Regions from separate parts of the Streptomyces sp. NPDC043878 genome, predicted to be linked through region 2. Evidence: riboswitches for the same ligand, from Rfam matches in the RefSeq annotation. Region 2 holds a riboswitch; each other region holds the start of a gene.
What was found. Region 2 has a riboswitch for cyclic di-AMP ahead of AC07AZ_RS23595 (transglycosylase family protein). Riboswitches for the same ligand answer to the same signal wherever they lie in the genome.
Positions count from the first base shown of each region.

Region 1: it holds a riboswitch for cyclic di-AMP, as region 2 does, so the genes downstream of both, AC07AZ_RS21860 (C40 family peptidase) here and AC07AZ_RS23595 (transglycosylase family protein) in region 2, are expected to answer to the same signal.
Region 3: it holds a riboswitch for cyclic di-AMP, as region 2 does, so the genes downstream of both, AC07AZ_RS03705 (M23 family metallopeptidase) here and AC07AZ_RS23595 (transglycosylase family protein) in region 2, are expected to answer to the same signal.
Region 4: it holds a riboswitch for cyclic di-AMP, as region 2 does, so the genes downstream of both, AC07AZ_RS06525 (transglycosylase SLT domain-containing protein) here and AC07AZ_RS23595 (transglycosylase family protein) in region 2, are expected to answer to the same signal.

Region 1 is NZ_JBWKDW010000015.1:135,245-137,435, reverse strand. Features, by position in the region: gene AC07AZ_RS21865 (hypothetical protein) at 290-598, shown strand; cyclic di-AMP (ydaO/yuaA leader) riboswitch at 967-1,146, shown strand; gene AC07AZ_RS21860 (C40 family peptidase) at 1,150-1,623, shown strand; gene AC07AZ_RS21855 (ATP-binding protein) at 1,956-2,191, opposite strand, start outside.
Region 2 is NZ_JBWKDW010000017.1:92,697-94,887, reverse strand. Features, by position in the region: gene eno (phosphopyruvate hydratase) at 1-387, opposite strand, end outside; gene AC07AZ_RS23595 (transglycosylase family protein) at 729-1,457, opposite strand; cyclic di-AMP (ydaO/yuaA leader) riboswitch at 1,461-1,626, opposite strand; gene AC07AZ_RS23590 (transglycosylase family protein) at 1,824-2,191, opposite strand, start outside.
Region 3 is NZ_JBWKDW010000002.1:19,017-21,207, reverse strand. Features, by position in the region: gene AC07AZ_RS03715 (dihydrofolate reductase family protein) at 1-210, shown strand, start outside; tRNA gene AC07AZ_RS03710 (tRNA-Met) at 293-366, shown strand; cyclic di-AMP (ydaO/yuaA leader) riboswitch at 693-848, shown strand; gene AC07AZ_RS03705 (M23 family metallopeptidase) at 860-1,903, shown strand; gene AC07AZ_RS03700 (aldo/keto reductase) at 2,036-2,191, shown strand, end outside.
Region 4 is NZ_JBWKDW010000003.1:169,625-171,815, reverse strand. Features, by position in the region: gene AC07AZ_RS06530 (polyprenyl synthetase family protein) at 1-15, opposite strand, end outside; cyclic di-AMP (ydaO/yuaA leader) riboswitch at 1,028-1,196, shown strand; gene AC07AZ_RS06525 (transglycosylase SLT domain-containing protein) at 1,199-1,681, shown strand; gene AC07AZ_RS06520 (HAD family hydrolase) at 1,753-2,191, opposite strand, start outside.

The DNA of each region.
Region 1 (2,191 bases), on a different contig from region 2:
CGCAGACGGCCCTGCCGGAGCCGGCTCTGCCGCGAGGAGGGGTTCGCGATGACCCGACGGTCCGCCCGTCACGTCCCACCCGGGTTCACCGAGACACCGGGCAGGCGGTTCACGCTGCCGGGCGCCCGCGTCGTGCCCCGCCGGCCCTCGCCGCCCGGACAGCCGGAGGGACGGCCCGGTGATGCCGTCGTCCCGGCCCGCGGGCCGGCCCGCGTCCGCACCCGGACGAAAAGGCCGCTCGTACGGCACACGGGCCGCCGTCCCGAGCCCGGCGACAGGTGAGCCGTCGATGCCGCCACCGGAACTCCCGCCGCTGCCCGCCCTGACCCGCGCCGAGGGCGAGTTGATCGATCGTTACCTCGACGTGGTCGACCTGCTGGGCCGGATCAACCCCGCGCGCCCCGGGGACACCTACCGCGGCCTGCGCGCCGCCCAGGCCCTGGTCGCCAAGGCGGCCCTGCTGCGGGACGCCCTGGAGCTGATGCACCGGCGCGGCGAGACCGAACTGCACGCCCCCACCCTGGCCCGTGCGCTGCGCGTGCTGGACGGGGAGCGCCGCACGGACCGCGTCACGCTGCCCGCCGAGGCCGACAGTTGACGCACCGTCGCCGCTCCCGGTGCCCCGGCGCGGCGGCGGGTGTCCGGGACGACGCCGAAACGGACCAAAAGGGGTACCGCCGATCGGAGTAGGCGCTCGTCCTGTTTTAGGCCCGTCCGAGTTGCGCAACACGCGTGGGCCGAGGGCGGAATCGGACATTCCATCGCTGGTCCGGGGGTGCGCGACCCCTCCAACGCCCCCTCGAACAAAGGGGTGTCCACCCGAACGGGTGAGTGGTGAGTAACAACACAAACCACCGATTCCATTGGGTTTTTCGGACATCTGTCAGCCAAGATCCGTGTCTGACGACAAGACCCCGCCGCAGTGGCGGGGCGATCCGGGCGGACGCCGAGTCCTGCCGCCGCGCGGATGACCGGTCGACAGAAGTGGTTCGGCAGGAGTGGAGGACCCAAGCACGACGGGTCGCCGGAACGGTCACGCCATGACCGGTTCGAGCAGCCCTTGGGGTGAAGCCGCAACCGCGGCCGGGCAACTTCGCCAGCCCGAATCCGACAGGTCATCCTTCACAGGCGGCTGACGAAGGGTTGCGCATGACTGCGCTCAATCGTGTCCCGTCGCTCATGGTCCGGGCCGGTACGGCTTCGGCTCTCACCATCGCCGCGGTGGGCGGCTCCGTCGTGATCCCGGGTGTCGCCTCCGACGCCGCGGCCGCCACACCGGCGACGAAGGCACTGCACATCGCCGCTTCCAAGAAGGGCGCCCCGTACAGCTACGGCGCCACCGGGCCGCGCAGGTTCGACTGCTCCGGGCTCACGCTGTACTCGTTCAAGAAGGCGGGCAAGAAACTGCCCCGCACGGCGGCCCAGCAGTACAACAAGACGCACCACATCTCCGCCAGGAGCCGCAAGGCCGGAGACCTGGTGTTCTTCCACTCGGGTTCGAGCGTCTACCACGTGGGGATCTACGCCGGCAAGGGCAAGATATGGCATGCCCCGAAGACCGGTGACGTGGTGCGGCTGCAGAAGATCTGGACGAAGAGCGTCTGGTACGGCCGGGTCAACTGACTCTCCCGGGGAGACGGCGGTCGCCTGACACGCCGCCGTCTCCCCGGGGTCCCACCCGGGCCCGCGGGGTCACCCGCGGGCGCTGGTCACCCGTACGCCCCTGGTCGGTCTCGGCCTGAGGGGGCCGCTTCCCCGGAGGGTGCCCCCGACGGGCCTCGCCGACGAGCGGGCCGCCTCCCGGGCTCCCGCCGGCCCGCGCCCGCCGCCCGCGCCCCGCAAGCCCTCCGCGCCCCAGAGGCCGACCGCGTCCCCGGGCGGGCATGGTGGCGCCGCGAGCCGTCCGTACGGCGCCTGTAAGGACCGTGTGGCGCGCCGGCAACGGTGCCGGGGGTCTACGGCTCCTGCTGCCCCGCCGCGGTCACCGGCGCGACCGGGACCGTCCACGGCAGCTCGATGAAGACCGTCTTGCCGCCCTCGCGGGTGGGCCGCACCCTCAGCTTGCCGCCGAACTCCGCGGTCAGCCAGCGGATGATCACCATGCCCCGGCCGTTGTCCTGCTGGACGGCGGCCGGCAGCCTCTTGGGGAACCGCGGGTGGCTGTCGGTGACACCGATGCGCAGGTGTTCGT
Region 2 (2,191 bases):
GTCGCTGGCCTCGGAGGCGGCGTGCGCGACGGCGAGGGAGACGCCGAGGATGGCGTTGGCGCCGAGGGAGCCCTTGTTGTCGGTGGCGTCCAGGTCGAACATGGCCTGGTCGATCAGGCGCTGCTCGGTGGCGTCGTAGCCGACGAGCTCCGGGCCGATCTGCTCGATGACGGCGAGGACGGCCTTCTCGACACCCTTGCCGTGGTAGCGGTTGGGGTCACCGTCGCGCAGCTCGATGGCCTCGAAGGCACCCGTGGAGGCGCCGGACGGAACGGCGGCACGACCCGTGCTGCCGTCGTCGAGGCCGACCTCGACCTCGACCGTGGGGTTGCCTCGGGAGTCCAGGATTTCCCGGGCTACGACGACGTCGATGGACGGCACGAGCATCTCCTTCTTCAATGTGACGCGGGTACGGCCGGGCCGGGGCCCGGCAGGCGCAGCGCCGCCGGGGCTCTGCGGGACGAGCCTAACCGCCCCGGGGGGATCGGTCGGCCTTCCGGCCACGTCGTGGACAGAACCGAGAGGAAATTGTTTCCGAACGGAACAAAGAGCGGAGCTGCGCGGAGCCCGAAAGCGGGGTGCCGGACAGCAGAAAGCCCCGCTCCGGTACGTACGGGGGAAGACGCACCGGAGCGGGGAGCCCGTGGGGACGGGGGGTGACCCTCACGAGGGCCCCAGCCTGCGGGGCCCGGATGTGAGGGCGCTGTGGTTCGGCTACGGGCCGGGTGTCACTTCAGGTGGAGCTGCTGGCCCGGGAAGATGAAGTCGGCGTCGTCGACGATGTCCTTGTTCAGCTGGAACAGCTTCTGCCAGCCGCCCTTGACCTTGTGCTTCTCGGCGATCGAGCTGAGCGTGTCGCCCTTGACGACCTTGTACTCGCCGTCACCCTTCTTGACCTTCTTGCCGGTCGGGGTGCTGACGGTCTTCTTGGCGGCCGGGCGCTCCGCGGAACGGGAGGCCGGCTGCTCGGAGGTCGAGCGGGTGGTGGCCGAGGAGCTGCTGCTGGAACCGCTGGAGCTGTTCGAGCCGCTGGAGCTGTTCGAGCCGCTCGACGAGGTGCCGGTGCTGCCGGAGCCGCTGTAGCCGGCGCTCGACAGGCCCTTGCCGCAGACCGGCCAGGCACCCTTGCCCTGGGAGGCGAGGACCTTCTCGGCGACGGCGATCTGCTGCGCCTTGGAGGCCTGGTTGGCGGTCGAGGCGTACTGCGTGCCGCCGTACGCGGCCCAGGTGGAGGCGGAGAACTGCAGGCCGCCGTAGTAGCCGTTGCCGGTGTTGATGGACCAGTTGCCGCCGGACTCGCACGCGGCGACGGTGTCCCACTCGGACGTGGTGGCGGCGGAGGCGTTGCCGGCCGCCATGAGCGGGGCGGCGATGGCGACACCGGTGACGCCGGCGAGCGTGGCGACGCGGGTGGCCTTGGACGGGCGGCGGTGCTTGCCCTTGCCGGAAAACAGCATGGTTGATCCCCTCACCGACGCCTGCGAGGTGAGCTGTCGGGTTCGGGCCGGTTGAGTTGCCCGGCCACACCTCCGTGGGAGGCGTGGCTTAACCCCAAGCCGTTCCGTCAACTGCCCGGCGCGGCGCTTACCTTGGGTCCCCCGCTCCTGCCTACGGCGCATTACGCGACGACTGTTCCCGTACGGCCGCTGGCAGGATTCGGCGTTGCGGCCGCCGGGGCTCGTGTTGACGAGCGGTCACGACCGTAGACAGGTGATCCGGCGAATTTCAAAGACGATCAGGGCTTCTGAGAGTCATCCCACACTTTCACCAAAGCGGACATTCGGCCATAAGTGTGACGCGAACTCCCGCTGCTTTTCGCCCGGTTAGACCCCGACTCGCAGGGTCTGACCGGGGGCGATGCTGCTCGGGTCGACACCGATGGCGTCCCTGTTCGCGTCGTAGAGCGCGCGCCACCCGCCGTCGAGGCCAAGGGAGTCGGCGATGGACGCGAGCGTGTCCCCGAGGCGGACGGTGTAGGAGTCGACGGGCGAGGCGTCGCCCTCGCCGGCGACGTGGCGGCCGGCGGAGGGGGCGGCGTCGGTCGTGGCGTCCTCGTCGGCGCTGCCACCGCGGTGCCGGCCGGAGCTCAGCGACCCGGTGTCGACCAGGCTCGAAGTGCCCACGCTCTGCTGAACGTTGTCCGCTTCATCCTGCTTCACCGCACCGGAGGACGAGTTGCCGGAAGTGCCCG
Region 3 (2,191 bases), on a different contig from region 2:
TGTGCCCGCCGCGCCTCCCGCCCCGCGCCCTGCGCCCGGCTGATCCTCGACGCCGGGGTACGGCGGGTGGTCACGGCCTGGCGGGAGCCGGACACCTTCGTCGCGGCGGCCGACGGGAACGGGCTGCTCGCGACGGCGGGCGCCACCGTGGTCGTCCTGCCGGAGTACGCGCGGCGGGCCCAGGCACCCAACCGCCATCTGCTCGGCTGAGACGCCTTCGGCCGTGGTCCGCGGGGCCCGGAACAACGCGTGTGCTTCGGGCCCCGCGGATGACGTACACTGGTTTCAACGACGCGGGGTGGAGCAGCTCGGTAGCTCGCTGGGCTCATAACCCAGAGGTCGCAGGTTCAAATCCTGTCCCCGCTACTGAAGGCCGAGGGCCGGAATCCGAAAGGGTTCCGGCCCTCGGTGCGTTCGCCCCCGCGCGAGGGTGCGGTGCGCCACGACGCCCGATGTCACCCCGGGTGAGCGGTCGGAAGCCCTGGGGTGAGCGGCCGTGGAGCCGTCCCTGCCGGTGAGTACCCGTCGGTTCCCTGATCCGCGGTCAACTCGCCCGTTTTCCGCCGCTCATGACCAGAAAGTCCTGCGCGGAAAGTTTAATGATCAAGACGAACATCTTGGAAACGGGTACCCGGGTCTATTAACGTTCGATAACGCAGCGCGGTCGTCCCAGCCGTCACAAGAGTCGGCTCCGTGCGCACACGTCGAATCCCGCAAGGGAACCGGGGAACCACACCTTGGGGTGAATCGCATGTGAACCGCCGTTCGGCACGGTGGGTTTACGCGCGTAGGAGACCTTCCTGCTCCGAACCCGTCAGCTAACCCGGTAGGCGAGAAGGAAGGAAAGGAGCACGCCCACGTGGCGTCCAACCCGCCTGCCCCGCATGCCCCGTTCGTGCCCAGCCCGCGCAGCACCGAGCCCTTCGGCTCCGGCGGCCTCCGCACCGACGAGGGTCCGTGGGAGGAGTGGAATCCCACCGAGGAGTCCCTTCGTCCCGTACGTGGCCGGCACCGCGTCTCCAAGCAGCGCGGCGGGGGACTCGCCCGCAGCTCCACCGTCCTCGGCGTCGGCGTCATAGCCGCCGTCGGCGCGGGCGGCATGGCCAGCGCCAACACCGGCAAGCCGCCCGTGTCCATCTCCATCCCCGACCTGCCCTCCGTGGGTTCCCTGCTGTCGGACGACAACTCCTCCCCGGTTGCCGATCAGGGCGCCGCGACCGCCCTGAGCAGCGTCGGAGTGACCTCCGCCGACACGGCACGGGGCACCAGCGACGCCGGCGAGGCACTGCGCAGCCGGATCATGGCCCAGGCCGAGCAGCAGCAGGACCAGGTCGACACCAAGGCCGCCGCCGTCGCCGCGGCCGCCGCCGAGAAGCAGGCCACCGCCGCCGTCGCCAAGGCGGAGAAGGCGGCCGAGGCCAAGGCCGCCGCCGCGAAGGAGAAGGCGGAGAAGGCCGCCGCGCAGAAGGCCGAGGCCGCGCGCCTGGCGGAGCTGGCCAAGCAGTACACGCTGCCGACCTCCTCGTACACCATCACCTCGACCTTCGGTCAGGCCGGCTCGATGTGGTCCTCCGGCTACCACACCGGCCTCGACTTCGCCGCGCCCACCGGCACCCTGATCAAGGCGATCCACGGCGGCACCATCACCGAGGCGGGCTGGGCCGGCTCCTACGGCTACCGCACGATCCTCACCCTGGACGACGGTACGGAGCTGTGGTTCTGCCACCAGTCGTCCATCAGCGTCACCGTGGGCCAGAAGGTCGGCACCGGTGACGTGATCGGGCGCGTGGGCGCCACCGGCAACGTGACCGGACCGCACCTGCACCTGGAGGTCCACCCCGGCGGCAGCGCCGACGGCATCGACCCGATGGCCTGGCTGCACGGCAAGGGCCTCACCCCCTGACACCCCGCCCTCCTGGACCCCGGTGGTCCTGACGCCAACCCCCCGGCCTCAGGACCACCGGTTTCCCGTGTTTACGGGGTCTTTGCGGCCGGCACGGAATGGGGCACTCCGGACCGCGTGTTGACTTGAGGCATGACTGTTCTCCGCAAGCTCGGCTCATCCGACCTAGAGGTCTTCCCGCTCGCCCTCGGTGGCAACGTCTTCGGCTGGACCGCCGACGAGGCGACCTCCTTCGCGGTGCTCGACGCCTACACGGCCGCCGGCGGCAACTTCGTCGACACCGCCGAC
Region 4 (2,191 bases), on a different contig from region 2:
CCCGACGACGGTCACGAGGGGTCTCCTGTCTGCTGGTGTCCACTGGCGATCACACGGTTTGTCGATAGGTCGCTGCGCTCACTCAAGTCAGCGTATCCGGTCACGTTTCGATCACCGATAGCGCCCACGGTTCCAGGCCAGGCGGTATGGGATCACGACCGGAATGTTTTTGATCACTCGATAAGGACTGATATCTGTCGGGTTAGCTGAAATTAGTCGCATCTGTCACCAATCGCGACGGCCGCCGGGCCCATCGGCCCGCGCGGCCGGAAACACTCTGCGGCCCCTCGCCTGCAGTATCCCCACGCCCCTGAGCACGGGACGGCCCACCAGGCCCCGCGTGTCCCCCTCCCGGGGCCCCGCGCCATCGCCGCCGACTCCCCCGCGTCGCCCGTCACCTTCACCTCCCCTACGGTCGCCCACCCCGGCACACCGGAATCGCGTACGGGGGCGATGGGCCAGGGGCGCCGCGCCGGGGGTCCCGTTCCACCTCGGGGGCCCTTTCACCTGGAGGCCCCCTTCCAGTGCCGGGCCGCCCGATGGTTCCGGCACCGGAAGGTGACCCCCAGCGCCGGGCCGCCCGACAGCCCTGCGCGCCGGCCCCGCAGCCGGATCCGCGCACCGGCCCGCACGCCGACCGCACCGACCCACCCACCCACCCACCCACGCGCACCCGCCCGACAGGACAGCCCCAGCCATCCCTCCCCCGCACTCACGGAAGTGGATTTCCCCGGCGGCCGGTTGACCACGAGTTAGCCCTATTGCCCGAATTGCGCGACTTGTTCGCGCCCGTGAGTTGGGTCACGCACACCCGGACCCCCTCCCGCGCCACCGTCGCCCGTACCGCCTTGAAGTGAAAGCGAGTTGAGAGTTGGCATCCGCAAAGGATCAAGTACCCCATACGCCCCAGACCAAGGTCAAACGCTCGAATGGCGATTCCGGCACTTGTTCCGGACATGTGCTCTCGCATACGTTCCCGGCCTGTCGGGTGGACGCCTAATCCTGCCGCCGCCCGAACCGAGACCCATCGACGAAGACACCGCACGGCAGGAGCGGGGGACCCAGGTAAGTCGCCGCACCGGAAGTTCCAGGACAAACCGGTACGGCTGGGGGTGAAGTCACGTCCGTCAGGGCGTGGCCGGGCAGCTCCCGCCCGAACCCGACAGCTCACCTCGCAGGCGCCGGAGAGGACACAGTCATGCCCGCTGCCGCTCAGCACCGACGTACCAGAACCGCCCGTCTCGCCCGCAGGCTCGCCGTCATCGGCACCGGAGCCGCCGTACTGGCCCTCCCGGTCATCGGCGCGAGCACCGCCTCCGCCGCCACCCCGACGGTGACCACCGCCTCCACGCTGGGGTACGCCAACAACCTGGACGGCTGGATCCGTGCCTCGCTGACCGTCATGGCCCAGCACGGCATTCCGGGGTCGTACAACGGCATCTACCGCAACGTCATCCGCGAGTCCTCCGGCAACCCCTACGCCATCAACCTGTGGGACTCCAACGCGGCCGCGGGCATCCCGTCCAAGGGCCTGCTCCAGGTCATCGACCCGACGTTCCGGGCCTACCACGTCGCCGGTACCTCGTGGAACTCCTACGACCCGGTCGCGAACATCACCGCCGCCTGCAACTACGCGGCCGCGCGGTACGGCTCGATCGACAACGTCTTCGGGGCGTACTGAGCACTGCCCGTGAGGGCCGGCGCCCCGGCGCCGGGGCGCCGGTGCCGCCGGCCTCCGGTCCGATCGGCGGATCAGACCGGCCGCCAGGCCCTCCGGGGCCCGGGGAAGAGACGTTCGAGGACGACGGCCACGCCGTCGTCCTCGTTCGACGTGGTGACCTCGTCGGCCACCGACCGCAGTTCGGGGTGGGCGTTGGCCATCGCCACCCCGCGGGCCGCCCAGTCGAACATGGGGATGTCGTTGGGCATGTCACCGAAGGCGATGGTCCGGTCCGGGCCGAGGCCCAGGTGTTCCGCCGCCAGGGCGAGACCGGTGGCCTTGGTGACGCCGCATGGCTGGAGTTCGACGGTGCCGGGTCCGGACATGGTGACCGTGGCCAGGGAACCGGCCACCGACCGCGCCGTCGCCGCCAACTCGTCGTCGCTCAGGTAGGGGTGGCGCAGCAGCACCTTGCTGATGGGCTCGCACCACAGGTCGTCGCGCCGCTCGACCCGGAGCGCCGGGAGGGTC